DNA from 3 places in the Frankia alni ACN14a genome. Region 3 is predicted to be linked to each of the others. Evidence: riboswitches for the same ligand, from Rfam matches in the RefSeq annotation. Region 3 holds a riboswitch; each other region holds the start of a gene.
The links. A riboswitch is a leader RNA that binds a small molecule or an ion and turns the genes downstream of it on or off. The one in region 3 is predicted to bind cyclic di-AMP.
Positions count from the first base shown of each region.

Region 1: it holds a riboswitch for cyclic di-AMP, as region 3 does, so the genes downstream of both, FRAAL_RS28405 (transglycosylase family protein) here and FRAAL_RS21490 (peptidoglycan-binding protein) in region 3, are expected to answer to the same signal.
Region 2: it holds a riboswitch for cyclic di-AMP, as region 3 does, so the genes downstream of both, FRAAL_RS29055 (transglycosylase family protein) here and FRAAL_RS21490 (peptidoglycan-binding protein) in region 3, are expected to answer to the same signal.

Region 1 covers NC_008278.1:7,081,655-7,091,415, reverse strand. The annotation lists gene rlmB (23S rRNA (guanosine(2251)-2'-O)-methyltransferase RlmB) at 1-648, shown strand, start outside; gene FRAAL_RS28410 (hypothetical protein) at 840-3,023, shown strand; gene FRAAL_RS28405 (transglycosylase family protein) at 3,226-3,606, opposite strand; cyclic di-AMP (ydaO/yuaA leader) riboswitch at 3,609-3,784, opposite strand; gene FRAAL_RS28400 (peptide deformylase) at 4,281-5,933, opposite strand; gene FRAAL_RS28395 (hypothetical protein) at 6,617-7,471, shown strand; gene FRAAL_RS28390 (lipase) at 7,569-8,936, opposite strand; gene FRAAL_RS28385 (ABC transporter ATP-binding protein) at 9,514-9,761, shown strand, end outside.
Region 2 covers NC_008278.1:7,252,493-7,262,253, reverse strand. The annotation lists gene purB (adenylosuccinate lyase) at 1-29, opposite strand, end outside; gene purE (5-(carboxyamino)imidazole ribonucleotide mutase) at 26-550, opposite strand; gene purD (phosphoribosylamine--glycine ligase) at 554-1,864, opposite strand; gene FRAAL_RS29075 (hypothetical protein) at 2,288-3,151, opposite strand; gene FRAAL_RS29070 (adenylosuccinate synthase) at 3,257-4,540, opposite strand; gene FRAAL_RS29065 (DUF3151 domain-containing protein) at 4,614-5,051, opposite strand; gene FRAAL_RS29060 (transglycosylase family protein) at 5,158-5,880, opposite strand; cyclic di-AMP (ydaO/yuaA leader) riboswitch at 5,883-6,084, opposite strand; gene FRAAL_RS29055 (transglycosylase family protein) at 6,549-7,229, opposite strand; cyclic di-AMP (ydaO/yuaA leader) riboswitch at 7,237-7,440, opposite strand; gene fbaA (class II fructose-bisphosphate aldolase) at 8,447-9,484, opposite strand.
Region 3 covers NC_008278.1:5,331,991-5,341,751, reverse strand. The annotation lists gene FRAAL_RS21505 (amidohydrolase family protein) at 243-1,652, shown strand; gene FRAAL_RS21500 (four-helix bundle copper-binding protein) at 1,912-2,268, shown strand; gene FRAAL_RS21495 (alpha/beta hydrolase) at 2,888-3,427, shown strand; cyclic di-AMP (ydaO/yuaA leader) riboswitch at 4,069-4,220, shown strand; gene FRAAL_RS21490 (peptidoglycan-binding protein) at 4,685-5,425, shown strand; gene FRAAL_RS21485 (AfsR/SARP family transcriptional regulator) at 6,023-6,877, shown strand; gene FRAAL_RS21480 (asparagine synthase-related protein) at 7,385-9,073, shown strand; gene FRAAL_RS21475 (lasso peptide biosynthesis PqqD family chaperone) at 9,160-9,492, shown strand; gene FRAAL_RS21470 (lasso peptide biosynthesis B2 protein) at 9,489-9,761, shown strand, end outside.

The DNA.
Region 1 (9,761 bases), 1.7 Mb from region 3:
GACTTCGACGAGCGGCTCGCCGATGCCCGCCGCCTCGCCGCCCGGGCGGGGATCGCGGTGGTCGACGTCGCTCGCCCGGACCTCGACCGCATGTGCGGCACGGCGCCGCATCAGGGACTCGCCCTGGCGGTCCCGCCGTTCCGCTACACCCATCCCGACGACCTGCTCGCCCGGGCGCGCGCCGCGGCTCCCGGTCTGGTGGTCGCGCTCGACGGCGTCACCGATCCCCGCAATCTCGGTGCCGTGGTCCGCTCTGCGGCGGCCTTCGGCGCCCACGGCGTCCTGGTGCCCGAGCGCCGGGCCGCCGGGATCACCGCCGCCGCCTGGAAGACGTCGGCGGGTGCCGCCGCCCGGCTGCCGGTCGCCCGGGCCACCAACCTCGCCAGGACCCTCGTGTCCTACGCCGAGGCCGGCCTGTTCGTCGTCGGGCTGGCCGCGGACGCCGACACGACGATCGACGAGCTCGAGATGGCCACCGATCCAGTCGTCCTGGTGATCGGGTCCGAGGGCCGTGGGCTGTCCCGGCTCGTCGAGCAACGCTGCGACGTGACGGTCCGCATCCCGATGGCCGGCGCGGTCGAGTCTCTCAACGCCGGGGTCGCCGCCGGCATCGCGCTGGCCGAGATCGCCCGCCGCCGCCGCACCTGACCACTCCGGCAGGCCCGGGCGGCGGCCGCCCGGCCATGGGGGCCGCCGGGTGGCGGCGGCCTTCCTGGCGGCCGGCGGCGAATAAGGTGACTCAGCCGAGTCTTGCGCGGCGGAACGCTGAGCCCGTCTCGGCGCCCTTGTAGCCTCATGCCCTACTTGGGCGTCGGGCCATCTCGGGGGAACGGACGACGGTGCGGGGCAGGCGGAGACCGTCGGCGCGGCTGTTCGCGCTGCCGCGTTTGCTCCTGCCCGAACCGCAACCGCGGCTGACCCTGCTGCCCACCGTCGCGCTTCGGCTCGTGCTGGCGGCGGTCTTCGCGGCGGTGCGGCTGTACGGGGCGCTCTTCGGCCTCGGGTTCGTGCTGCTCTGGCACCACTGGTACGCGGGCCATCCGCTCGGCCTGCTGGTCGCGGCGCTGGCCGCCGGCTGGTCGCTGACGTTCGCCCTGGTCGCGCTGCGTCGCGGCATCGGGTGGGTGCTGGCGGCCGGCAACGTGGTCGCCGCGCTCGTCCTGGCCGCGGGGGCGCGCCTGTGGCTGCCGCCGGAATCGGTCGGTGACTCGGCCTCGTTCGTGCTGCTCGCGGCGACGCACGCGACGGCGGTGGCCGCCTGGACCTTCCCCGCCGGTCCGTCCCTGGCCGTGACGGTGCTGACGGCCGGCGCCTTCGTGGCCGGGGCGGCCGGCACCGGGCCGCCATCTCCGATGCCGCTGGCTGCGATTGTCTGCACGGCCCTGCTCGTCCGGTACGCCCGGCCGCAGGTGTGCGCGCTCGCGGGTGGAGCGCAGTCTCGGCTGGCCGAGGTGGCCGAGCGGCGCGCCGGCGAGCAGGATGTGCTCACCCTGCTGCGCGAGCGGCGGGAGCATGAGCTGACGATCCACAACGCGGTGCTCAACACCCTCACCGGCATAGCCTGGGGCGGCGGCGCCGACGGGTATCTCACTCGCCGCCGCTGCGCCGACGGTGCGACGGCCCTCGACGAGTTGGTCGATGAGCGCGAGCTACCGTCCCGGGCCGCGCCGGGATGCCTGCCGGCGGCCGGTGGAATCCTCGCGGCGGCACGCGGACCGACGTCCGACGAGGGCGCGGCCGGCTGCCTGCCCATCGACTGCGGGCCGGCCGGCGACGTGCTGATCGAGTCCGGGCTGGCCGGCGACCTGCTGGCCGGCGACGTGCCGGTCGGCGATGTGCCGGTCGGATCCGAGTCGGCGGGCGAGGCACACCGCGGAGCCGGGCGTGCGGACCCCTGGGCCAGGGTGGCGCCCGCGGCCGGCTTGCTGCGCGCCCTCTACACCGCGCAGCTACGCCACGTGACCGGCCGGTTCGCCGCACTCTGGCTGATCCTGCTGGTTCTGCCCGCCGGCCGTGCCCTGCCCCATGTCCGTTCGATCCCGCTGGCGCTCGCGTTGCTGCTCGCGCCGCTCGCGGCGGTCGCTGTGGCCCGGCGGCGCTTCCGGTCCGGGCCGCTGACGCCGGCCCAGGCGGCCGCCGTGGTGCTGCTCTGCCTGGGGATCGCGGTGGGGGGCGGGTGGAACGCCGGCGAGGCCGGCGAGGTGCGGATGATGGCCTGGCCGCTCGTCAGCCTGCCGCCGTTGGTGATGCTGGTGACGGTGTCCCGCCCGGTGTGGCGCTGGGTGCTCGCTTCGGTCACCGTGGGCGCCGCCATGATCGCGGTGAGCCTGCTGACCAACCCACGGGACCCGTTCGCGCTGTCCCACCTGCTCATGCAGCTCTACTACCTGTGGATCATGCAGATCTGCCTGGTCATGGTCGGTCCGTTGCTGTGGAGCACGGCCGATGTCCGCGCCTGGGCCAGTCACTGCGAGCGAGAACTGGTCCGACGCGCCGAGAACCGGGACCGGGTGCGCGAGCGTCGCAGCGTGCTGCTGCGGGCCGTCGAACGGGACGTGGCGCCGTTGCTGGCCGGCGTCGCGGCGGGCCGGCTCGATCCGCAGGCCGACGCCGTGCGCTCGGAATGTGCCCGGCGGGCGGTCGCCGTGCGGCGGCTGCTGTTCGACGACGACGCCGTGCACAGCGCGCTCGGGGAGGCCATCGATGCCGCCGAACGGCACGGCACGGTCGTGTCCAGCCAGATCTCCGGTGGTCTCGACCAGCTTCCCGCCTCGGTGCGCGGCGAGTTCGTCGAGCAGGTGCACCATGCGCTGCGGGTGATGCCGAGCCGCCGGGTCCTGCTCACCGTCACTGCGCAGGCACGTACGGCCAGCCTGTTTCTGTCGTGTTCCTGGCCGGCGGGCCAGTTGCCGCCGGCGCCGTCGGGTCGGGCCATCGACATGATCGTCGACGTCGACGACGGGCAGCTCTGCATGGAGCTGCGCTGGCCGCCCGCGAAGGTGCCGCTCGGGCGGCGGCCATAGCTGGTGGCCGGTAGCTGGTGGCTGGTGCCTGGTTCGGGTGGTGACGGAGCCCCGCCCCCGCTCGGGGGACGGGGCTCCTGACCCGTGCTGGGTCGCGTCGCCTCGCGCCGGCCACGGCTCACGATCTGTCGAGCACGATCCGATCGATCATGTGCGGATCAGAGTCGGCCGAGTGCGGATGTCGGCGCGGTGTGTCGGGGCCTCAGATCCGGTGACCCCAGCAGGGCTTCGACGCGTACCAGGGGCTGGTGCCGGCCTGCGCGTAGAGCTGCCGCGCGCGCTGCCACTGCTCCCCGACGCTGGCGTTCTGGGGCAGACCACGGCCGCCCAGACCGTGCCAGGTGCTGGGCAGGAACTGGAACAGGCCGCCAGCTCCGATGGAGTTGACCGCGTGCGGGTTACCGCCGGATTCGCAGGGGATCACGGCGCGCAGGAAGTGGTCGGCGTTGGTCCCCGCGCTGGCCGGCTGGGACAGCGCGAGGCCGCCGCCGACGGAGGCGGCGAGAGTGGTGGCGATGACTGCGGCCCGGGTGCCGAGCTTGATCCGGTTGAGGCCCCGACCGAGCGAACGAGCGTTGGACATTGAGTTGCCCTTCCCCACGCCTGCGAGGTGAGCTGTCGGGTTCGGGCTGGGAATGCCCGGCCGCGGTTCTCGGCTTCACCCCTAGGACGCCCGACTTCGGCGCCCGGAATTGGTTCCCCCGTCCCTGCCGCAGGTTTGATTCTCATCGGGTGGGGGCAGGGTTCGGCGTGCCACCCGACGTCTGCCATCAGTTGACGGCATGGCGACGAACATAGCTGAGCGTGACCCCGGGAAATCAAGGGTACGTGACGATAGCCACAGTGCGTTCTATCGTCTTTGAATGATCTCGGTTCTGCGGTTTCGCGCCCGCGTGCGCGCCCGATTCTAACGGCCTTCGTGGCCCCGCGGAATGCCTGGATTGCGGTTGGTCGGCCACGCTGACCACAAACCCTTCGCGGTCCGTGGCCGGTTCTCTCCCGGGCGTGGCCGGGGGCGTTCTCTACCCGCGTCGGCGCAGCCGTTAACGGAGTCGAGAAAAATTCCACCGCCGCCCTCGCGCGGAGCGGCTCTTCCGCGCTTTTCCGAACTATACGGCACGCCGCGAGTAGTCCTGTCGAAAGGGGATGTGTCGGTCGGGCGGCCCGGTGATGTCGGTGACCGGGGCTCGGCCGGACGGCGCGGTCGGGCGGCGCGGTCGGACGGGGCGAGACCGACCGGTCGGGTGGTGGCGGAGCTCAGGGGTTGTAGGTCCAGGACGAGCCGGTGCCGCGGTACTGCTCGACCGGGATGGGGACGACCCCGGGGCGCATCCGGTCGGTGTAGAGGCGCCCGTGCAGGTGATCGATCTCGTGGGCGACCAGGCGGGCGAGGCCCTGCCGGTACACCGTGATGTGGCGGCGGCCCGAGGTGTCGGTGTGCTCCACGTGCAGCTCCAGGGACCGCGGGACGATGCCGCGGACGTCGAAGAAGCTCAGGCACCCCTCGTACTGCTCGTCGCTCTCGGGGACGGACTCGATGACGCGCGGGTTGAGCAGGGTGAGGATGTCGCCGTCCGCGGACCGCACGATGGCCGCCGCTCGGTTGATCCCGATCTGGGGCGCGGCGATGCCCATCCCCTTCCCGAACGTGTGCAGAGCGGACACCCGCTCCATGGCCGAGGAGAGCTCGGCGACGACGCGGCGGGCGTCCTCGGCCTCGACGGGCAGCTCGAACGACCGAGCCGGCTGGTGCAGGGAGGGATCGCCGACCTGGACGATGCCCGCCGCGGCCATCTGCCCGCTGGGCCGGGCCACGGTTCGGTCGGCGGGATCCCGGCTCGACGCGACCGCCCGGAAGTTCCATTCCAGGCGATATCTGGCGTGCAGCGGAGGATTGTTCGTGGACCAGGTGAAAACGCGCCTCTTGGCATCATCCGTGCGGGCGATCGCCGTGCGGAACGGGAAGGCGTCCGCGGTCATCGACGTCTCCATGCCCCAGACCACGGGATCGACCTCGGCGGGGAAGTCCAGCACGACCGACAGGAAGCTGGTCGGTACCCGGACGGCCCGCTGGAACCACGGGCCCCACTTCTCCTCGCCGACCCGGTAGCTGTACTCGATCCAGGCTGATTCGCCCGGGTAGAGGGGGAATCGGCCACGATTGTTCTCGAACAGCAGCCAGACCTCCTTCAGCGCATCCCAGTCGGTCTTGACCTGCCAGGACATGCGCTCGTCGCCGCAGTGCGCGCTGAGCTGCAGTTCCTCCCAGCGCAGCGGATTGCTGCGGTAGAGCCGGGCGGCGCGTTCCTGATCTCCGGGAAAGCGGTCGACGGAGATGCGCATCAGGTAGCGGGTCACCGGTTCGACGCCGGTGTTGAGCACGAGCCGGCGCTGATGGGCGACGTACATGCCGTCCTCGTACCGCAGCTCGGCGCGATCCTCCTCGACGACGAGCCCACCCGGGTCCGGGCCGGCCCGGGTACCTCGGGAGGCCCCGACCGGCTCGGCCGCCGTGATCGCCGCCGACGAGCCCGGTGGCGGGGGGGACACCCGGCCACCGGGCTCCGCCGGCCGGGCTGCCGGCGGACGGGAGTCGACGTCACCCGCCTCGTCCGCCGCCTCCCACGGGCGCGCGGCGAGCTGGAAATAGGCACCCGGTATTCGCAGCGCATCGGCGATGCGCTCGATCAGGGAGAGGCGGGCGATGTGGTCCTCGCCCTGCATGATCCGGCTGACGCGGCTCTGGCTGAGACCCTCGACCGGGGACGCGATGCGGTTCTGGCTCGCACCGTCGTACTTCTTCATCAGCCGGAAGGCCGTCCGGAAGTCCCGGGTCTCGCATGCGGTCCGGAAGTCGGATCGGGCGAGCAGGGTGCGGGAGACCCGGTAGGGACCGGCTTCGTAGGACATCGACCGGCCTTCCGTCGGGCTTCGACCTGCGTCGATCGCCCGGCCGGGACGGCGGAAAGTCCGATGCGCCGGGCTGCGGCTGAGACGTCAGGATGACGACGCTATGCCAAACCGGCATAGGTTGCCGGCGCTTGCGGTGATCGCGAGGTTGTCGTGGATCCGACATCCGGCCGGCCCGGATGAGCGGGCGGCGCCGCGACGGATCTGGTAGGCGACCAGCTGACTGCCTCGGTCTCATCCGACCGGGTCATGCGCTCCTGCCCCGGCTGGGGGAGGCTGCGCGGTTGTCCATGCGCCGCTGGTGCGGGGGCACGCAGCGGTGCGGATGCGGCCGTGGTCCAGCCCGGCCCGGTCCGGCCCGGGCTGGGTCGGCCGGGGCTCGTCGAGCCCATACGAGAAGAGCATGCCTGACTGACGTTTCCCGGCCACGCCCGCTCGGGCCACCCTGGATGCAGGCCGGCCCCGCCCCGCGTCGAGCCGCGACCTCCGCCGGGCGGGGCCGGCGCATCCGGCGGCCGGTGGGTCATCGCCGGCCCGGAGGGGAGGGGCGGACCGACGGCCACCGACCCTGGTGGCCGCCACCAGCGTCGGTGGCGGCCACCGGCCCGGTCGGCCGGGCCGCGACGGCGGCGGCACAGGGAATGTGGCGCAGGAGGTGTGGGTCCGGAAGGGCGGTGCCAATCGTGACGGAGCCGAGGAGAGATCATGATCGAACTGCGATCGTCTACGGCGTCGTCCGGTTCGCGCCCGGCGGTGACCGGCAGGTCGCCGATGTGGTGATCACCTTCGTGTCCCCGTCGGCGGCGGACGACTTCGCGGCGGAGCAGGGCTGGCCGGAGTACGAGGTGGCGCCGGTGCGCTTTTTCGTCCACGAACGGCAGTCCGCCGTCGTCGCGGTGCCACCTCCGACCCGGCCCGCTCCCTCCCCGGCCAGGCCAGCACCCTCGTCGACGCCGTCGCCCCCCGTTCCTCCCAGGCAGCCGCCGACCGGTGCCGGCCCGAGCGAGCCGGCCGGCCCCGCCGACCGGCGGCCGTGGACAGGTGACCCTGCCCTGCCCATGCAGGGTCACCAATCCGCCGCCGATCCGGCCGGACCCCCCGGATCGGCGGCGCCACCCCAACCCCCCGCCGGCCAGGCGGGGACGGGGCCGGCCGGAGCGCAGAACGCGACCGCCGCTCGGCCGGTGGTGAACCGGGCGGAGGCCCGGCGAGTCTCCGTCACCCCCTGGGGATCGGACCGCTGGGCGGTCGCGCTGGGCGCGGGGTCCGATTCGGCGGAGGCGTTCCGTGCCGTCGGCCGGCTGCCGGCCGGCCTGGTCTTCACCGCTGCCTACGGCGACGTCGACGTGGTGCTCGTGTACGGCCGGGCGCCCGGCGGCGAGGCGTCGCCGGCCCGGCCGCCGACGGTCGTCGAGACCGCGCTCGGCGCCGAGCCGGCGGGACTGCTGGAGGCACGCTGGATGACCGCGGGCGAGCGGGAGGCGTTCCGGGCCGGGTACGCGGCCGCCGCGGACGGCATTCGGCGTGCCCTGGCGTAGTGCCCTGGCGTAGTGCCCTGGCGCAGTGCGTTGTCGTAGTGCGCTTCGTCGCGCGTAGTGGGTTGTCGTCGCGTGGTCGGCGGTCGTCCGCGCGTGGTCAGTTGTCGTCGCGGAAGTGCAGCGTGACGCGGTCGGTGTCGGATGGCCAGGCGGGTACCCGCAGCACCGCCCGGTGCGCGGCCTGCCCGCGAGGGGTGACCACGACCTCGACCGAGCGGTCGCCCGCCGGGATGTGCAGATCGGCGCCGGTGATGAAGCCGATCCCGAAATAGTCGGGGATCGGAACCATGACGTCGGAGACACCGTCGGCATCGCGATCGAACAGGTACACGGCGAGGGCCAGTTTGGACCGCGGGGCCACCGCCGAGCTCAGGACGTTCGTCCCGTCGACGGTGAGGATGTCGCTGTTCCGGCCCTGGTCCCCCCACCATTCCAGGGCGCGGCTCACGACGAGATCGGTCTGTTTCGGGTCGGTCTTCATACCACCGCCGACCTCCTCGCCCGGCCGGCTGGTCAGGAGGCGGACGAGTCGATCGGTGCGGCGGAAGGGCTGGTAGTAGAAATGGTGGACGGGTTCCCCGGACCGGACGACGGCGAACTCGTAGGGGGTGGTGCCGTCCGCCCGCAACGGGCCCCAGGATCCGTCGTCGGTCAGGGTGAAAAGGCCCCCGAGCCCCTTCGGCAGGCGCCTGCCCGTCTTCGGATCGAGTCGGTAGACCTCCAGGCGGGCCCGTCCGACCCCGGTGTTCGCGGGATAGAGCAGCACGCGGCCGGAGATTTCGATCTGACCCTTCTCCGCGACGACGTCGGTGGTGAACGGTTCGGTCCCGGTGAGGAAGCGGAACATCTCCCGAAAGGTGCCCGTCGAGGTCAGCAGGCGGGTGCGTTCCTGGTCGGGGAAACGGACGTTGCTCGCCCCGGGCACCCGTCGGGTGGGATCCCCGATGCCCCAGATGGCGAGCATCGGCACCCCCCTGGGCGGTCCGCTCGCGAGGGAGCCCTCCACGCTGATCAGATGCGCGACCCGGTTCGCCCGCGATGCGGAGCTTGCCAGGTACCGCTCGGTGATTCCGGCGCCCTCCGCCTGCCCGACCAGATCGACCTTCTTCGCCCCCGTCGCCCGGAGCAGGTCCTGGATCTTCGCGTCAAGCTGTGGAAAGATCTTGTCCAACGGAATGTCCGAGACCGATCCGTCGTAGTCGAAGGCGGCTATTCGGTCGGCCGGATATCCGTTGCTGGTGAAGCGCTGCGCCTGCGACTCGAACTGGTCCCCCGAGCCGAGGCTGCCGTGCACGAACAGCAGCGGCAGGCGTGCGGCGTCCGGCGGGCCCACGGGGCCCGCCACCTCTCGAGCGAGCGCCGCGGAGCGGGCCTGCGCGCCGGCCGAGCCCTCGCTGGTGGAACACGCGGCCGTCACCGCGACGAGAACCACCGCCGCCAGACCGAACCAGCGTCCGCGAGGCATGCGACGCCCCTTTCCCTGTGGGTGTTCGGCGGCCGCGGCCGGCCGCCACCGGGAATGCTCCGCTCATGACGCTACAGAAGCGCGAGAACCCGCCGGAGCGAGTCGCAATCGCCTGGTCGGCCGACAAAAGCTATCGTTTTCGGGCGTCGTCGCCACCCCCTCGCCGCAGGGTGTGGCGTCCGTTGGGGAAGCGGTGAGAACGCCCGGTGGGGTGAACGGCCGTCACGCCGACTGCGGTCGGGTGCCCGTGCGGCCCCTCGCCCGGCGACGACGTCCAACCCACGTCGCCCGGCGAGCGTGCTCGCTCCATGTCGCCCGGCGAGCGTGCTCGCTCCACGTCGCCCGGCGAGCGTGCTCGCTCCACTTCGCTGAGTGAGTCGGTGGGGTGAGCGGTTCACCGCGGCGGGCCGCCCCAACAGTCCCACGCCATCCGCTCCGGTCCCGGGCCCGGCAGCAACCCGTCCCGATGGGGTGCAACCCGACCCGATGTGGTGCGACCCGATTCGGAGCGGTCCGATCCGATGCGCACTGATCCGGAGGGTCTGCGGCCCCGGCGGGGCCGCGGCCGAAAAATGGGATGCGGATACCGCCCCCAGCCTGTCATGATTTCCGGGTGGACGCTGCGGGCGACGACATTCCCTGGCAACGAACAGGATCCGCCGAGTCCTCGGCCGGCGATATCGGCAGCGCCGCTCGCGGCGAGCCGGGGCGGCATGCCGGGCTGCGTTCCTACCTGGGTTTCGTCGGCACCTTCAAGGGATCCCTGCTGGTCGTGGTCGCCTTTTTCGCGGTCTCGAACACGGCGCTCGCCATCCTGCCCGTCTT
Region 2 (9,761 bases), 1.9 Mb from region 3:
ATGTCGGGCAGGGTGTACCGGCCGATCACGGCCGGGCGCCGGCGGCGGCTGCCGTGGCCAGGGCGTCGGCCGCGGCCTGCTCGAAGTCGTCCTTGAACGCGGCGAGCTTGAGGCTCAGGTCCGGGTCGGACAGCGCCAGGATCTGGATGGCGAGGATCGCCGCGTTCGTCGAGTTGTTCAGGCCGACGGTGGCCACCGGCACGCCGGGGGGCATCTGCGCGATGGCGAGCATCGAGTCCATCCCGTCCAGCGCCCCGCCGGAGATCGGCACCCCGATCACCGGCAGCGTCGTCAGCGCGGCGATGGCGCCGGGCAGCGCCGCGGCCAGGCCCGCCCCGGCGATGACCACCGAGATGTCCCGGGCGCGAAGCTGGCCGACGTACTCGGCGAGGGTGCGCGGGGCCCGGTGCGCCGACAGCGACACCTGCTCGTACGGCACGCCGAAGCGCTCCAGGGTGGCGCCGGCCTTGCTCATCGTCTGGGTGTCCGACGGCGACCCGAAGACGACGGCCACTCGGGGACGGTCGGATCCGGTGCTGCTCTGCGACACGGTCTACTCCTTCTCTTTCGGCCGCGTCGGGTCCTCGCCCGGCGCGGTGTCCGCGCGGTGTACGTCAGCCGCATGACGCATCCGGGACGGGTCCCCGATATCGGTGCGGTAGTGGGCGCCGGCCAGCGAGATCCGGCTGACGGCCTCGTAGGCAGATCCTCGCGCGGACTCCAGGTTGGAGCCGATCGCCGTGACCGACAGCACGCGCCCGCCGGACGAGACGACCTGCCCGTCGGCGTCGCGGCGGGTCCCGGCGTGCAGCACGTCGACCCCCGTCAGCGCCCCGGCGGCGGCGAGCCCCCGGATCGGGTCACCGAGGCGCGGCGCCGCCGGGTAGCCGGGCGCGGCCACGACGACGCTGACGGCGGCGCCCGAGCGCCACACCGGCGCGCGGCGCCCGGACAGCACGTCGGTCAGCGGCGTGGTGAGCAGGGCGAGGATGGCCTGGGTCTCGGGATCGCCGAAGCGGACGTTGAACTCCACCACCCGCGGGCCGCGGGTGGTCAGCGCGAGCCCCGCGTAGAGCAGGCCGGTGAACGGGGTGCCGCGCCGGGCCATCTCGTCCACGGTCGGGCGGATCACCGTCGCGACGATCTCCGCGGTCAGCCCGTGCGACGCCCAGGGCAGCGGGGTGTACGCGCCCATCCCGCCGGTGTTCGGGCCGGTGTCGCCGTCGCCGACCCGCTTGTGGTCCTGCGCGGGCAGCAGCGGCAGGACCGCGCCGGCCTCGGTCACGATCGCGAACAGGGAGACCTCCGGCCCGTCGAGGTACTCCTCCAGGACGACCCGGTCGTCCGGGCCGCGCAGGCTCGCCCGCACGGCGGCGACCGCGGCCTCGCGGTCCTCGGTCACGGTGACGCCCTTGCCGGCGGCGAGCCCGTCGTACTTCACCACGTACGGCGGCCCGAACTCGTCGAGGTCGGCCAGCGCCGGCTCGACCTCGGTGTGGTCGCGGCCGGCGGCCGTGGGCACACCCGCGGCGCGCATGACCTCCTTGGCGAAGGCCTTGCTGCCCTCCAGCCGGGCGGCGGCCGCGGTCGGGCCGAACACCGACAGGCCGCGGGCGCGAACCTCGTCGGTGGCGCCGGCGACCAGCGGCACCTCGGGGCCGATCACGGTGAGGTCGGCGCCCACCCGTTCGGCGAGGTCGGCGACCGCGTCCGGGTCGGCGACGTCGAGCGGGCGGGGCTCGGCGAGCTCGGCCGTGCCGGCGTTGCCCGGCGCGCAGACCAGTGCGTCGACCCGCGGGTCGCGAGCGAGCGCCCGGCACAGTGCGTGCTCGCGTCCACCGGATCCGACGACCAGGACTTTCATCTGTTCACCTCGGGGCGGGGGCGGCGACCGGCCGCGCGCCGGCTGGCACCGGGGCCTCGCCGGGCGGCCTGGGATGGCGTGGCGCGGGCGGCGGCAGCGGGGCCGCGGCCGCGCTGCGGCGGAACGTGGTGCAGGCGGCGGCCCCGGGCGGCCGTCACAACCGGTCCCCGGCGCGCGGCGCCGGGCCGGGAGAAGGGGACCGGCGCGGGCACGGCGAAGGGCGCGGCACTCCCGCGACCGCCGGAACGGGCCGGGAGCCGTGGCGGTCGGATCGGGTCACGGCCCCAGCCTAGCGCGCAACTGATCATCAGGTGTCCCGTGCCGGTTGCGTGGCAGCCAAAGCGGTGCGTTGTGCACGTTCCCGGGGGCTCGGACCGGGCGAAACGCACCGCAGTCCGCGGCAGGCCGGCCCGCGTCGGTCGATCAGAGACCGACGCCCGCGCGCCACAGCAGATGGGCCATCCCGTGCACCAGGTGCAGGGCGCAGCGGCGGGCGTCCACCTCGGCCATGCCGGCGACGATGACGGCCGTGTCGACCGGCCAGACGCGGACCTCCCGGCCGAGCACGGTCAGCGGCGACGGATCGTCACGTCCCTCGAAGGCACGCCCGCCCGGCTCGACGAACAGGTGCAGCGACCGCCCGGCGGCCGGGAAGGACTCGCACCGCCAGTACAGCAGCGGCCAGGCCTTCAGCCGCTCGCGGCGGTGCACCCGGTGTGCCGGCCCGGCAGCGGGCTCGGCGGCGGCCTCCGGCGCGACCCGCGCCGGGATGCTCCCCTGCGGGTCGACGACCGCGCGCGGCCGGGAGCCGTGCCGGCCCGCGGTCCGGCGCGCCACGGTGCCGCGGGCCCGCACGGTGACCGGCGGTACCAGGTTCTCCGCGGCACAGAAGTCCAGGAAGTCATGGATCTGGGCGTCGACGTGGTTCGCGACGGCGGCGGCGCGTTCGAGCCGCTGTGCCTCGGCCCGCTTCGAGCTGCGGATGGCGTGGCTGCCCCGAAGCAGCACGTCGGTGAGCGTTTCCGGCAGCGCCTCGCCGGTGGGGGAGAACCCGACCGGCCAGGCGTCGGAGTCGGTCGGGCGCAGGTACCGGTGCCGCACCGCCGGCGCCCACAGCGCCGGCCGGGTGTCGGGAACCGCCCGGGCATCGCCGGCCAGTGCCTCGCCGGCCAGTGCCTCGCCGGTGGGGGCCTCGGCGGTGCGGGTGTCGGCCGGGGCGGGCGGTGGCGGCATCTGGCCGGGCACGGAGTGATCGTCGCTGGACGGGCGGGCCTGCGCACCGGACACCGTCCTCACCCCCACCCGCCATCGCTTAACGTGACCGTTCAAGCCTCGACGGTAACGCTGCGTTGTGCAACTGGGGCGGCGACCCCGGGGTTGCGCCGGGCGGGGTCAGACCAGGTCGTTGATGACCAGGGTCTGGTCGCGGCCCGGGCCGACGCCGATCGCGGAGACGGGCGCGCCGGAGAGTTCCTCCAGTGTCCGGATGTAGTCCTTCGCGGCCGCGGGCAGGTCGGCGTACTTCCGCACGTCGGAGAGGTCCTCCTGCCAGCCCGGCAGCTCGGTGTAGATGGGACGCGCGTGGTGGAACTCGGTCTGCGTCATCGGCATCTCGTCGACCCGTTCGCCACCGATGTCGTAGCCCACGCAGATCGGCACGCGATCGAAGCCGGACAGCACGTCCAGCTTGGTGAGGAACAGGTCGGTCAGGCCGTTGACCCGCACCGCGTAGCGGGCGATCACCGCGTCGAACCAGCCGGTGCGCCGGGCCCGGCCCGTCGTCACGCCGAACTCGCCGCCGATGCGCCGCAGCTCCTCGCCGACCTTGTCGTCCAGTTCGGTGGGGAAGGGGCCGGCGCCGACCCGGGTGGTGTACGCCTTGATGATCCCGACGACCCGGTTGATCCGGGTCGGCCCGATGCCGGCGCCGGTCGCCGCGTACCCGGCGGTCGGGTTCGACGAGGTCACGAACGGATAGGAGCCGTGGTCGACGTCGAGCAGCGTGCCCTGGGAGCCCTCCAGCAGCACGACCTTGCCCTCGCGCAGCGCGCGGTCCAGGACGAGGCCGGTGTCGGCGATGTGCGGGCCGAGGCGTTCGGCGTAGGCGGCGTACTCCTCGACGACCTCGTCGACCTCGATCCGTCGCCGGTTGTAGACCTTCGCCAGGACCTGGTTCTTCTCCCGCAGCGCGAGTTCGAGCTTCTTGCGGAAGATGCCCGGGTCGAGCAGGTCCTGGACCCGGATGCCGGTGCGGGCGACCTTGTCGCCGTAGGTCGGGCCGATGCCGCGGCCGGTGGTGCCGATCCGGGCCTTGCCCAGGTAGCGCTCGGTCACCCGGTCCAGCGCCCGGTGATGCGGCATGATCAGATGGGCGTTCGCGCTGATCAGCAGGCGCGAGACGTCGATGCCCCGGGCGGCGAGCCCGTCCATCTCGGTGAGCAGGACACCGGGGTCGATCACAACCCCGTTGCCGATCACCGGCACGCAGTCGGCCCGCAGGATGCCGCTGGGGATCAGGTGGAGGGCGTAGCGCTCCTCCCCGATGACCACCGTGTGGCCAGCGTTGTTGCCGCCCTGGTACCGGACGACGTAGTCGACGGCGCCGCCCAGAAGGTCGGTCGCCTTTCCTTTTCCCTCGTCGCCCCACTGGGCGCCGATGAGGACGAGAGCGGGCACCGGGCGAGGTTACTAGGGATGGCACTCGCGCGTGGCCGGTCGGCCGATGCCGCGACCAACCGGCGCCGAGGACTCACGATCCGTCGAAGCCGAGTTCCCGTGCGGCGGCGGGATCGCTGTCGGTGAGGAAGTTCTGACAGCGGGTGGCCTCTTCGGTCTCCCCGATGGCCGCCGCGGCGCGTCCGAGCGCGGCCAGGGAACGCAGGAAACCGCGGTTCGGCTCGTGCGACCAGGGAACCGGCCCGGTGCCCCGCCAGCCGGCGCGGCGCAGCGCGTCAAGTCCGCGGTGGTAGCCGGTGCGGGCGTAGGCGTACGCCTCGACGGGCCGGTCGCCGGCCAGCGCGAGTTCGGCGAGGGCGGCCCACGGGGCACTGAGCGCGGGCGAGGCGGCGGCCACGGCCGCCGGCGACTCCCCCGCGGCCAGCGCGTCGGTGGCGATGGCGTCGGAGGGCAGCAGCGTCGGCGGCGGGCCCGAGAGCAGGTTGCGGCCCGGGTCGGACGGCGTCGTCATGGATGCATCCTGCCGCACGGCTGTGGCGACCTGCCGTGCGGGTGGTGCGACCTGCCGTGCGGGTGAGGTGACCGGCCGTGTGCGGGTGGTGCGCAGCCGCGGCGGGTCACGACCGGACGGTGACGTTCCACAGGTTCTGGCCGACGGCGCCGGGCTGGCCGTCGCTGACCCGGGTCAGGTAGCCGTAGAGGGCGGCGATGCCCTGCGACTGCGGACCGAACTTTCCGTCGACGGTGAGCAGGAAGCTCTTGTTGCGCATCGCGGCCTGCCAGACGAACGCGTCCGGGCGGACGTCGTTGCCGTAACCGGCGTTGAGGACGGTGCCCTTGTAGGAGTTGTCACCCATCTCCTGGCGAGCGCGATCCAGTGTCATCGGCGGCTCGGCGGGGGCGAGGGCCTGCTCGATGACGTCACCGGAGCCGACCGCGGCCGGGCCGTTGTTCGTCAGGCCCATCTTGCGCGAGCAGGACGGCCAGGGCTGCCATCCCCGCGCGTTGTAGAGCTTGGCGGCGGCCTCGTCCTGGGTGGCGGGGGAGGCCTGGTAAGGCCGGCCGGAGTAGCCGAGGCCGTGCCAGGTCTGGTCGTCGAACTGGTAACCGCCGGAGAAGCCGTTGCCCGTGTTGGTGGCGTAGTTCCCGCCGGACTCGCACTGGCGGAGCTTGGCGAAGTCGTCGGCGGTCGCGGCGCCGGCCGGGGCCGCGGCGACCGTGCTGACCGCGAGCCCGCTGCCGACGATGGCCGTCACCGCGCCGGTGGTGCGAAGGATGCGACCCGCGGTCGAGTGGGCCTGCGGGGCCCGATGTCTACCACCACGCCGTCCTGACGGCATGTCAGTCCAATCCCGATCGCCTGCGGGGTGAGCTGTCGGGTGCGGGCTGGGATGGCCCGGCCGGTCCGCCCCTGGCCGTCGGTACTGCGTGGGAAACGTTCTCCCCACACCGGATGGCTGGGACGAGCCTGCTTAACCCCAAGGGCGTCAGAGACGCCCGGATGGTGGGTCCCCCACTCCTGCCCGTTGCGGTGCGTACTAGGACCAGCCGCTCGCACGTCGGGCAGGACTCGGCGTCCGTCCGAGCGACCTCGCCGGGTGGCGAGTGATCGGCACTCTAGCGAGAACGGTTCAGGGGGCGCAAACCGGGGTGGTTCGGAGTAACCAGGTTGGGACGCGCGAACGGCGGAGCCCGACGGTGCCGCCCGATCGGGTGGCGGGGTGTGCCGCCGGCGTCGTGGGGTACCACCACGACGGACGTCGGCGCCCGGTGCGGAGTTGGTGGCCGACCGGCCCGTTTCGGAGCGCGCAGCGGAGATCGTCCGGGCGTCCGGGCGGGCCGGTCGGGGCGAGTCGGTGAGCTCCCCTGGCCGGTGTCACCGGGGTGGGAAGGTCGTCCGGGTGGCGTGACGCGCGTCCCCGCGTCCCGGGCCGGATGGACTACGTGCGGACGGTGCCGTTCGGCGGCGCGGCGATCGGCCGGATGGCTACCGCGCGTGATGCGGCGCTCAGCCGAAGGTGGCGTGCCAGGTCGCCGGGCCGACGATGCCGTCGACGGCCAGACCGTGGCTTCCCTGGAAGGAGCGGGCGGCGGCGGCCGAACGTGGCCCGAAGTGGCCGTCCACCGCGATCGGGTAGCCGAGCTGGCTCATCCGGGTCTGCCAGGCGCGCACGTCGGCCCGGTCCTGCCCGACCAGCGCGGCCGTGAGGTTGCGGGTGAAGTTCGGGGTGGTGGAGGCGGCGGGACGAGCGGTCAGCGGGGCCCGCGTCGCCGAGCGCGACGCCTGCGCCGCGCCGCTGGCCGACGAGCCGCCCGCGAGCTGGTCGGCGCCCATGCCGCGACCGCAGACCGGCCACTGGCCGAAGCCGGAGCGCTGGGCGAGGCGGAGGGCGGCCTCGTCCTGGACCGCCGGGGCCGCCTCGTGTGGCAGACCGGAGTAGCCGAGACTGTGCCAGGTGCTGGCCGAGAACTGGAAGGCGCCGTAGTAGCCGTTTCCGGTGTTGGTCGTGTAATCACCGCCGGACTCGCACTGCCGCAGACCCGCCCAGGTGCTGGCCGCCTCGGCCGGCTGGCTGACGGCAAGAGTGCCGCCGACCGCCGCCGCGAGAACCGGAGCAACCATGAGGGCCCGCGCCCGGATGCGGGTGCCGGCGCTCCATTGTCGGCCACTGGTACGTGCGTCGGACATATGTTTGTGGTCCTTCCCCACGCCTGCGAGGTGAGCTGTCGGATTCGGGCTGGGAACTGCCCGGCCATGCCAGGGATTCCTGGGGACGTGCGTCGCACCGAAAGACCCTGGTGCGTCCGTCGCTCATGGCTTCACCCCGAGAGCATCGAATCCCTTCGACGCTCGGAGATGGTTCCCCCGTTCCTGCCGCCCGGTCTGGCGAAATCGTCGGCCGGGGGCAGGATTCGGCGTGCCGCCCGACGAATGCCGGACGTTGTTGTCGGCACGGCGAAGACCATAACCACGCCGGCCGGCGAGTCGCCAAGCATTGAATAGGTCACGTGAAAAAGAGCACAGTCGGCGCGCCTGCTTGAGCACCCGTGGGGTGACTGGTATCGCGCGTGCGCGCCCGCTCATCAACCTGGCGTTATCGCGGGCGGGGGTATTTGTGGCCGGCTGATCACCCTGTTTGCCGATGGGTGATGGCGAGCGGAGCGTGGTGAATCACGCCGAATGGGTGACCTGCGGGAAAGCAACATCGACTGTGCCCCGGCGCGCCGGATGGGCGCAATGCGCCGCTTACCCGGGTTCGTCCGGGCCAGCCTACTCATGTGAGAAAAACAACGGAAACCTGGTGGTGACTTACGACCTTGTCATGCAGCTGCGGGAAGCACGCGGCGGCGTAGCGGGGCCCCAAGGCCCAGCTCCCGGGCAGGATGTCCTGGTTGGGTGCGCGGGGCTTCCGATGCGGTAGCACGTCCGTCTCGTGTGGGTCGATCTGGCCGAAACCTGCTGCTGATAAGCGTGACCAGGCAACGGACCCGAGGTGGACCACTCGGCGAAAGACAGTGGTCCCCCAGTCGCGTGACGCAACTGGGGGACCGCGGGTGGTCGCATGATACGGGACATCGTCGGGACGATCGATGGGGCGGATCTCCCGGATGTCCGTTCTGTGCCGGTCGCTTCGTCCCGACGTCGGGGTGCCGCCGGGAAACCGCGCGGCCGTCGGAACGGACGGCGATGCGCGTCGGGGCCGGTCCCGGCGACGTGCCGGCCGGGGCCGGCGGAGCTGACAGAGCCGACGGATCCGAGGAAAGCCACAGATCAGCCGGCCCGGCCCCGGATGTGCCCGGGTCGGGCCGGTCGGCGCCCGGCGGCACACCCGGCGCGGCGATCGCCGGGTGTCATCCTCCGGGTCGGGAGTGTTGCGGTCGGGTCGGGCTCGGAAGCGGGCGGTGCTATGCCCTGCTGAGGGACCGGCCGGCGGAGCGGAGGTCCTCGCACGCCTGGGCCACCCGGGCCGCCATGCCGCTTTCGGCGAGCTTTCCGTAGGTGCGCGGGTCGTATGCCTTCTTCGCCCCGACCTCGCCGTCCACCTTGAGTACCCCGTCATAGTTCTTGAAGACGTGGTCCACGATGGGGCGGGTAAATGCGTACTGGGTGTCGGTGTCCACATTCATCTTCACGACGCCGTAGTCCAGGGTCTCTCGGATCTCGCTGAGGTCCGAGCCGCTGCCGCCGTGGAAGACGAGGTCGAACGGCTTCGATCCGGCCGGCAGACCCAGCTTCTGGGCGACGTGGTCCTGACCCTCGCGAAGAATCGTCGGACGAAGCTTGACGTTTCCCGGCTTGTACACCCCGTGCACGTTGCCGAAGGTCGCGGCCAGCAGGTAACGGCCCTTCTCGCCCGAACCGAGGACTTCGGCGGTCCGCCACATGTCGCCCGGCGTGGTGTAGAGCTTCTCGTCGATCGCGCCGACGACGCCGTCCTCCTCGCCGCCGACGACGCCGATCTCGACCTCAAGGACGATCTTCGCGGCGGCGGCGTCGGCGAGCAGTTCCTCGGCGATCTTGAGGTTCTCCTCGAGCTCGACGGCCGAGCCGTCCCACATGTGGGACTGGAACAGCGGCTCGCGGCCGGCGGCGACCCGCTCCTTCGAGATCGCGATGAGCGGCCGGATGTAGGTGTCGAGCTTGTCCGCCGGGCAGTGGTCGGTGTGCAGCGCGATGGTGACCGGGTAGGCCTTCGCGACGTGGTGGGCGTACTCGGCCAGGGCCTCCGCGCCCAGGACCATGTTCTTCACCGTCGAACCGGACAGGTACTCCGCCCCGCCGGTGGAGACCTGCACGATTCCGTCGCTGCCCGCCTCCGCGAATCCCCGCAGGGCGGCGTTGAGGGTCTGCGACGAGGTGACGTTGATCGCGGGGTAGGCGAAGGACTCGGACTTTGCCCGGTCGAGCATCTGGGCGTAGGTCTCTGGGGTGGCGATGGGCATCGGTGGGGCTCCTTGTCGAAGCTGTCGGGGCGCCGATCAGCCATGGACGGCGGCGCTGAGCAGCCCGACAGGGCCGGCAGACCGCCGTTGGACTGTTGGTGGGCGAAGGGTATGACGGCTCGCCCCGTCGGGGTGGTCGGATGCGGCCGACGTCGCCGGGACAAAGTCGGTCATCGACCCGGCGCCGGTGCGCATTGCCTGTTCGGCGGGAGGTCGGGGGTCGCCGAGCGGCGAGACCAGGGGTGGGGGGAGCCGATGGCCCGGACGGGTGTGGTCC
Region 3 (9,761 bases):
GTCCCCGCTGACGTCCCCCAGCCTCCCTGGCCTTCCCGCGCCCCGGGTCCGCCGGCGCCGCCTGCCCCTCGGGCCGCAGCGTCGCCGGATCCGAACTCGGCCCCGATCCGTGAACCGGCGGCGGGAGGTCGTCGACACCGGCAGGAACGGCGTTGGTCATGACCGATCCCCTTGCATCATCCGAACACCCGGATCCGCCGGGCCGGACCGAGCCTGCGAGCCGTCCCGGGCCCGCTGGACGCGTGTCGGTCGCCCGGACTGCGGGACCCGCGCGGCTCGCCTCGCCGCGAGGGCTCGCGGCGACCAGCTTCACGCTGCGTGAGGCGCACGTCCTCGACGCGACCGGCCGCTTCACCGAACCGCGTGACGTGACGGTGCGTGACGGTATCGTGCGGGCTCTGGGATCGCGGCTTGCAGTCGACCCGGACGTCGTCGACGTCGACGCCCGCGGGCTGTGGCTGATGCCCGGCGTCGTCGACTGCCACGCGCACGTGACCCAGGCGACCTATGACCAGTTCGAGCTGGTGACGACCCCGCTGTCCGCGCGGTACCTGCAGACCGCCGATGCGCTGCGGGCCTCGTTGCAGGCGGGCGTCACCTATCTGCGCGACGCCGGCGGCGCCGATGCGGGCGTCCGCGACGCACTCGTGGCGGGCAGCGTGCCGGGTCCACGGCTCGCGATCTGCGTCGTCGCGCTGAGCCGTTCCGGGCGCCACGGCGACGGCGGCATCCTCGGCCCCGGGCTGGAGTCCGCCGACGACGTCCTCGGACCCGACTACCCGGGCCGCCCGCCGCACTCGGTCGTCGAGGCCGGCGGCCTGCCCGCCGCGGTGCGTGGCGTCCTGCGGGCCGGCGCCGACTGGGTGATGATCTACGCCAGCGGTGGGGTGATGTCCGCGCGCCCGGGTAGCCCGGACTTCCAGTTCGGCCGGTCGGAACTGGCCGCCGCGGCCGCCGAGGCGGCCCGCTACGGCCGTCCGGTGATGATGCACGCTCTGGGCGAGCGGGCGGTCGAGGCGGCGGTCGCCGCCGGCGCACGTTCCGTCGAACACGGTCTCGGGCTCAGCGAGCGGGCGGCCGCGGCGATGGCCACCCGCGGGGTCACACTGGTGCCGACCCTGACGCCCTACCGTGACCTGGCCGCGCTGGCGACCACCGGCATGCTGCCGGGCTGGGCGGTGGACCGAGCCGAGGCGACCGCCGCCTCGCTCGCCGAGACGGTCGCGGTGGCCCGCGCGGCGGGGGTTCCCATCGCGCTGGGCAGCGACGCCCGTCATCGCACCCGCCACGGCGCCAACCTCGCCGAGATCAGCCAGTTGCGACGGGCGGGACTCACCGCCCCCGAGGCGTTGCTCGCGGCGACCGCCACCGGGGCCAGGCTGTGCGGGGTGGGGGATCGGCTGGGACGGATCGCCGTCGGCTACACGTTCGACGCGATCCTGCTCGACGAGGATCCGGCGGATCTGCGGATCTTCGAGCACCCGGACGCGGTCAGCGGCGTCTTCCTCGCCGGCCGCCCGGTACTGGCACATCCGCGACTGCCCGCCTCGATGCTGGCCTCGGTCGCGCTGCCCGGGCGCCCGGTGCCGGACGGCGCGGACCGCGCCGCCGCCGCTTCGCGGGTGCTCCCGTCGGGGCCCGCCGCCGGCTGACCGGTGTGCGCCGAGGCCGGCACGCCGGTAGCGGTGTGCCTCCACCCACCGGTGTCGGCAGGCCGACAGGCCCTCTTCGGAGGCGTTTTCCCGGAGTGTTTTCCGGTATTTCCGAAGTATGTGGCGGCGGCTGTCCGTCGAGATGCGGATCCGCTTGCGAAAGCTATCGTCGGAGGAGCCCGGCCAGGCGGAAACAATCGTCTGCGGCGGGCTTCCCGGTATGGCGGAAAAGCCGTCGCCCACACCTCGGAGGTGTCCGATGCAGCACGTCGAAACGATCAACGAGAACATGCGGAAAGCTATCGAGGAGTGCATGTCGTGCTCGGCACTGAGTGAGGAGACGATCTCCTACTGCATGGATATGCCCGGCACGATGATGGACGCGGCGGACATGCGGCTCATGATGGACTGTGCGGCGGTCACCAGGACCTGCGCCGATCTGATGTGCCGGATGTCGCCGTTCCACGCCGAGATGTGTGCCATGTGCGCACGGGTCTGTCGTGCCTGCGCCGAGATGTGCGAGAAGATGCCGCGCGACGCCCAGCTTGCCCGTCTCGCCCGGGCCTGCCGGGCCTGCCTGGACAGCTGCAACGCGATGGCGGGTGCCGCTGCCTGACCTGTCCGCGGGTCCGTCGCCGGCCTGCGGGTACCTGGGCCAGCGTGCCCCAGGCCGGTCTCGCCGTCTGCCAGAGCCGCGTTCGAACATCGAATCGTCATCCTGCGGGGCCCAGGCGGACAAGCTGGGCCTCGCCGGCGGCCGACGGAAACATTACGGTAGTCAGTATTAAATATGTTGACATCCGATCAGAGTACCGCCAGAATCCGACCATGCCTCATCCGGCGCGACGGTCGACCGCTCTGGTCATCCGCGGCCACATCGACTTCCTGCGTGTCGCTTCCGCGGTCTGTCTGGTCCGGGTGCCTCGCTAGGCTATCCTTGCCGGCGCGCCGTCGGCGTTTTCCGGCGCCTTTCCGGTGCTTCGCCGTCACGCCCGTCGCCGCTGCATCCGCAGCCACGCGGCCCGGCTGCACCGGTCGGGCTTCCGCAGCCTCGCACGCGCTTTTTTGCCGTGCCGGAGCGCACTGCCATCCGCATCTGGACGGCACTGATCGGAGATGTCGTGCCCATTCCCCTCTCGTCGCCTCCCTCCCATCCGCGTCCACGTGGTTACGTCGGCGGTCCCGGTTCCCGCTACTGGCCAAGCGGCGATCCGACCCGGCGTGCGGGGGCGAACGTGGTCCTCCTTCCCGGCCGCGGGGAATCCGCAGAAATCTTCGAGAACCTGGCCTTTCGGCTGGCACTCGACGGCTACCAGGTGACGTTTCTCGACCATGGGAGGGACAGCGTCCTCGCCCTTGGGGAGGCGCGCGAACCGGGACTGCCGTTCGTTCTGCTCGGTTCCGACAGCGGCGCCCTGCGTGCGCTGGTCGGCGCCGCGTCGCCCGCCGTTCGCCCGGACGCGCTCATCCTGGTGGACCTGCCGCTGCTGCACCGCGCGGTCGCCGGCGAGCCTCCGGACCAGCCGATCCCACGGTCGCTTCCGGACCTGCCCATCCTGCTGCTGCATGGCGAGGACGACCGGGTGACTCCGTTTCCGCTCGTTCGCATGGCGACGCGGACCGCCCGGGGCGCCCGGCTCGCCTCCCTGCCCGGTGGCCGGGGCGTGTTGCGCGGCCCGGGCCGCCGCGCCGCCGGCGCGCACATCCTGCTCTTCCTGGAGAGCCTGCGAACGCGGCGGCTCACCCCTGTGCCGCGCTCCGCCTCGCCAGCCTGACCACATCGCACCCCGCGGCTCCTACTCGCCGGGCGCGACGCGCTGGTTCCCTCGTCGCCCGGCGGGCCCTCAGTCCCTCGACGCTGGGCGACTCTCGGAGTCTCCTCGTCGCCCTGCGACTCTCGGAGTCTCCTCGCCTGGCGACCCTCGGAGTCTCCTCGCCCCTGCGACTCGGAGTCTCCTCGTCGCCCGGAGACCTCCAGTCCCCTCGCGGGCTGCCGTTTCCGCACGCCGACGTCGTGTCGTACTTCGTTGCCCGCCGCCGTGAGCCCCGCATCCGGCGCTGTCGGCCCGGCGTCGCGTGTTCCAGCGCTGCCACCGCGATGCGCCCCCGCCCGGCGGGGTTGGCGCCGCGTGTGGTTCTTCCGATCCGCGGTCCGAGCCTCCCCCGTCGATCGGGTCTCACCGTGGACCCCGGGCAAACCGGGGCGTACGCCCGACATCCCGTGATCCTTCTCGACGTCCGAAGGTTCGGTTGATGTCCCAGTGTTGCGGTCTCGCAGCACTATGCACGCACGGTGACAGGCGCGCGCCGAAATTCGGGCAGAACTAGTACTTGTCACTACGGTACGTAGTTCGCTACGGTTGCCGGGCACTAGTTGCTCCGGGCCGACGCCGAGTTCTGCCCACGGTCCGGGGTCCCTCCAAGACAGCTTGGGCAGAAGCGGGGGAACCAGGTTCCTCCGGGCGGCCCCGTCACGGCCGCCCTCGGGGTTAAGTCGCCTCCACGGAGACGACCGGGCTTCCCGGCCCGAACCCGACAGCTAACCTCGCAGGCGTACGGGAAGGATTCGACGTTGCCTGTGTACCGGGAACGCTCGGCCGCGGTCTCGATGACCGCCCTGGCGACCTGCGCTTTCTGCGACGCGCCCTCGCCACGACGGGCGCCGTTCTCGCCCTGATTCAGTCGCGAGAACGTGCCAACGCCGGCGCTCGCCGGCCGGACCTGCGCGCACGACATCACCGGCCCACCTGACGGACCGCACGGGTCGCCGTCGGCGGGCGGCCGCGATCCCCGGACCGCCTGTAGCGGGTGGCCAGGCGTGACGCGGCCGTCGCGCTGATCGGGCCGGATCTCTCACCAATCTCGAAGCTCGCTCCCGCCTTTTCCCTTCATCTGTTGGTCGGGTGCTGTTTCGAAATCAGATAGTCCGTGCTGCCCTTATCTGATGAGTGAGAACCGCTCCCCTCCATCGAGCGGAAGTCACCACCGATTCCACACCCATGTTCGACGACACCGAAATGAGATGTCAAAGAATGGCTAAGGGAAAGCATCGGAAGCGTTCCACCCGGCATCGCGGCGCCGTCATCGCCGCCGCCGGCGTGATCGGTGCCGGAGCCAGCATGCTTGTCACCGCGAGCCCGGCGAGCGCCGCCACCGGCACCGTCTCGGACGTGACGATCGCCAGTGCGGCGGCGAATGCGGGCCTCGCCGGCTGCCGCGGCGTTCCGCTGTCCACCTGGGTGGCGGTTGCGCTCGGCGAGTCCGGCGGTAACACCTTCGCCCACGCCACGGTCGGTGAGGACTCGCGCGGACTCTGGCAGATCAACATGCGCGCACACGCCGGTTGGGTGGGCAGCCGCAACCTCTACGACCCCGCCACCAACGCCTGGGCGGCGAAGCGAGTCTGCGACAGCCAGGGCATCACGGCCTGGAGCGCGTACACCCGCGGCATGTACAGCCGGTTCCTGGGTCGTGGCCAGGCCGCGGCGGCCGCAGTCTCGGGCGGCATCAGCGTCCGCACCGTCTCCTACACCGCACCCGCAGCGCCTGCGCCGGCGTTCCCGACCGCGTATCCCTCGCTCGCCTCCGGCATCGGCTACCGGCAGGACGTCCAGCAGATTCAGCAGAAGCTGGCCAACCTCGGTTACCCGATCCAGGTCGACGGCCAGTTCGGCTACCAGACGAACCACATGGTCAAGGACTACCAGCTCAAGCATGGTCTGCTCGTGGATGGCGTGGTCGGGCCCCAGACCCGCGCCAGCCTCGGTATCTGACGGGTCGCAGGGCGTCGTGGCGCCGCCGGGTGACGCTCCCAGCCTCATCCGGCGGCGCTGGCATGTGCGGCAGCCGGGCGCCGTGGCGTCTCGCCGAGGAACCGATCCCGCCGGAGGAACCGATCCCGCCGGAGGGACTCATCCCGCCGGAGGGACTCATCCCGCCGGAGGGACTCATCCCGCCGGCGCCATCCACGTCGCTCGGCGCCCATCCCGCCGTGGGAACCCATCGCTGGGTTGAACGCCTCCCTCGCGGGACGCCTACCCGCCGTGGGTTGCATCCTGGCGCAGGACGCGCGCGGGCGGGGACACAGACCCACCGGGAGGACGCATATCGCCGGGTGAGAGGACTATCCGCCGGTCGGACGGGGTATTGCTCGCACCGGCCCGGACGGGGCCGCCGGTCCCCGGGCGAGGGTGTGCAACGGGGGCCGATCAGCGAGGATCTCCGAACCGACGAGGATCATCATGGTCGACGAGCTCGGAACCGTTGCGGGCCCGATCGCCCGCCCCGGCGTCCGGACTCCCGGCGAACCAGGTCACGGCTCCCGGTGGTCCGGCCCCGCAGTGGCGGCGCGCGGGCCCGAGGTAGGTGTCGTGTTCGCGGTGCTGGGCCCGCTTGAGGTCTGGCGCGGGCCGGGCGAGCGCGTCCGTATCGACCAGCGCAAGAAGCGCGCTCTGCTGCTCACGCTGCTGCTACACGCTGGACGGTGGACCTCGGTGGAGGAGATGCGCCTGGCGCTCTGGCAGGACGACGCGCCCAGGTCTGCCCTCGGCAACATCAAGACCTACCTCTCCGAGCTACGGCACACGCTGCCCCCGCCGATCGGGGACCCGGCCGTGCCGGCGTCGATCAGGGCGGTGGGCCCCCGGTCCGCGATCCTTCGTCGACCGGCCGGCCCGGGACGCATCGAAAGCCGTCCGGGGGAGTACCGCCTGCTCGTCGTCCCCGACGAGATCGACGTCGTCCGCTTCGAGCAGGCGGTCGAACATGGCCGGGTCGCGGCCCGCGCCGGCGCGCCCGCCCGAGCCGCCGAGTCGCTGGAGCAGGCGCTCGGCTGGTGGCGCGGAAACGCCTTTGACGAGTTGCCGGCCGAGGTCGGTGGGGCCGAGAGCCTCCGCCTTGAAGAGGCCCGGTGGTCGGCCCGCGAGGCGCTGATAGACGCGCGCCTTGCGCTCGGTGAGCACGATCAGGTTCTTCCGGCGTTGCGCGCGCTTGCCGTGGAGTACCCGACCCGCGAGCGTCTCTGGGCGCAGCTGCTCGTCGCCCTGGAGCGCAGCGGTCGCCGGGCCGAGGCGCTGCGTGAGTACCGCGGCCTGTACCGACGGATGGTCACTGAGCTCGGGATCGAACCCGGTGCTGAGCTACGCAGGATTCATCAGGAGGTTCTGGACCCGGCGCGCGGCTGGTCGCGGTCCTCCTCGGAGCCGATGGGCACGCCGCACCGCTGAACCTTCACTGAACCGCGCCTGGGAATCCCGTCAGGCATGGGACCGTCCATCCGGTCCGCTGATCCGAGTTGGCGCGTGCAGGAGCGGGGGCCGGCCCATCCGCCGGCAGGCGGGACTTCTTTCGGATGCCGACCGTCGCGCCGCGGGCTGTGCCTACAGTCCGTCACGCGGAGGAACGCGAACAGGGAGGGCACGCATGGCGGCGACCTTTCCCGGCGACCGGCGGCGACCGGTCTCTCTGCGGCGGCGGCGCTGGGCCGGGGACGCGACCGCGACCATGACGAGTTCGGCGGCAGCCTCCTCCTCACCATCCGTGAGGCTGCGGTGACCACGCCCATCACAGTGCGGCTGCCGGGCCCCGACACGCGGCTGGCGTCCTGTCGGCCGAGCTGCTGGTTTGTCGTTCTGGCGGATCGGGATCCGGTCGTGCTGCCCGCGGGGGTCCGGCGAGTGCTGCGATACCCCTCGGGGCGGCCGTGGGTCGTGGGCGACTGGCCGGACGAAGCGATGATCAGTGCGGAGACCAGTCGCGCCCGGATGGCCCTGGTCGGCCGAGTCGCGGCGAGTTCCAGCCAGCTCCTGCGCCTGCTGATCGCCGCGCGGGACGTGCACTCCCTCGACGTCGCGCACGCCGTGGCCGGGGACTACCACGTCATTGCCGAGATCAACGGGCAGCGCAGGCTGCAGGGGAGCCCAACCGGCACGCGTCGGATCTTCACCGCGATGTCCAGGGGTCAGCACGTCGCCGCCGACCGCGCCGACATCCTGGCCGAGCTGGCCGGCGGTGCACTGGACCGCACGGCGCTGGCCCTGTCGCTGCTGGATCCATGCCCGCCGTACCCGCTCGACGACCTTGTCCCCTGGGCGTCGGTCGAGACCGTGCCACCCGACCACTACCTGTTTCTCGATCGTGACGGACGGGTCGAGCGGATGCGCTGGTGGCGGCAGCCGGCGCCGGTGCGCTCGCGCGCCGAGGGCGCGCCGATCCTACGAGCGGCCCTCGCCGAGGCGGTGTCCGTTCGGGTGGCTGCGGGGCGCGCCGTCAGCGCCGATCTGCCCGGCGGGCTGGCTTCGGCCGCTGTGTGCTGCCTGGCGGCCCGCGGCCCCGCCGACATCGTTGCGGTCACGGGGGTCGCCCGGGACTCCGATGGTCCCGATTCATGCTGGGCAGCCGACGCGGCGGTCTCGTTGCCCGGAGTTGTCCGGGAGATTCTGTCCGCAGGTGAGCTTCCGCCAGCCTTCGACGGCATCACCTCCGCCGACGAGGCGCTCGACCATCCCTTCGTCGGCCTCGTGGATCGGGCGACGCTGCGGGCGGGACTCGACCGCGTCGCACTCTACGGACCTCGGCTACACCTGACCGGCCTCGGAGGCGTGGAGGTGACACAGGGCGCACTGAACTACCTGCCTCGACTCGCCCGCCGGCGGCCCTGGACCGCGTTGCGGCACCTGAGCGGCCTGCACACCCAGGCAGGTTGGCCGTGGGCCGCGGGCCTGCGGATGATGCGCCGTCGGAGCTACCGCGACTGCATGGGCGACCTCGCCCGGGCGCTCGACCAGGCTCCGCTCGGGGGACGCCCCGCACGGCCGCGGCCACCCGACCCGACGGCGGCCCTGGACTGGACGCCGGCGCCGGTCGTCCCGGACTGGCTGACCCCTGCCGCCCTGAGGCTCATCGTCGAGGCCGTCGCCGACGCGGCTCACCGAGACGGTCCCCTCGCGCCGACGCGGGACGGCCACGCCGACCTGTTCGCGATTCGGACCACCGCGTCCGCCTTCCGGCTGTTCGACCAGATGGCCAGCCCGGTCGGCCCGCCGTTGAGCGCGCCGTTCCTCGACGACCGGGTAGTCCGCGCCGCGCTCGCCGTCCGGGCGGAGGAGCGCGCCTCCCCCTGGGAGGACGGGCCGCTGCTCAAGGAGGCGATGCAGCAGGTGGTACCGGCGAACTGCCTGCGTGGGGAAATCTCGGGTGGCGCCGATGCCGATGCCGAGCAGATCCGAGGGCTGCACGCCAATCGTGGCGCCCTGGTCGGGCTGTGCGACGACTCGCCGTTGGCCGACCTCGGACTCATCGAGCCGGAGATGCTCCGGGAGGCGTGCCGTGAGGGGGCCGCGGCGGACCGCCGGCCCCAGCCCCTCCGACCGACCTTCGCGGCCGACGCGTGGCTACGCACCCTCACCGGCCGTCGGGGCTGAGCGGCCGGTCGGGTCGCGGGCGTCCGGCGCCGGCACGGACGGGTCTGGCAGATCTGCCGAAGAGTGACGGACCAGCGGGAGTGGACATGGTGATGTTGCGATCCGATGTGGTGCGGGCGCCGACCGAGTACGGCGCCGTGCTGCTGCACACCGACGATGGGCGGTACTGGACGCTCAACCGCTCGGGTGACCTGGTTCTGCGCGTTCTGCTGGACGGGGGAGACGTCGCCGCAGCCGTGCGGGAGCTGTGCACGACCGTGGAGGTCGATCCGCAGGTCGCGCGCCACGATGTCGAGGGTCTGCTGGCCCAGCTCGCCGACGTCGGACTGATCGAGCCGGAGTCCGAGACACGGTGGTCGCCCGAGGTCGAGGCCGGATGGCCGCGGGACGGTGCGGGGCGGCCGGAGGCACGGCGGTGACGGCGCCGATGGTGGTCGACCGGTCGGGCGTCGTGCCGCGTGCCGGGCGTCGGCTGGAGGCGATGGCCGCCGTCGGGGCGGCACGGCTGCTGGCCACCCAGTCGCCGGCACGCATCCGGCGGGTGCTGGCCAGGCTCGGCGGCGGTGCTCGGCCGGCGGATTACGCCACCGCGCTCGCCGCGCGCCAGGCGGTGATGGCCGTGAGCCCCACCTGCCGAGAGGAGCGCGGTTGCGTTCCCCGCTCGATCGCCACCACCCTGCTGTGCCGG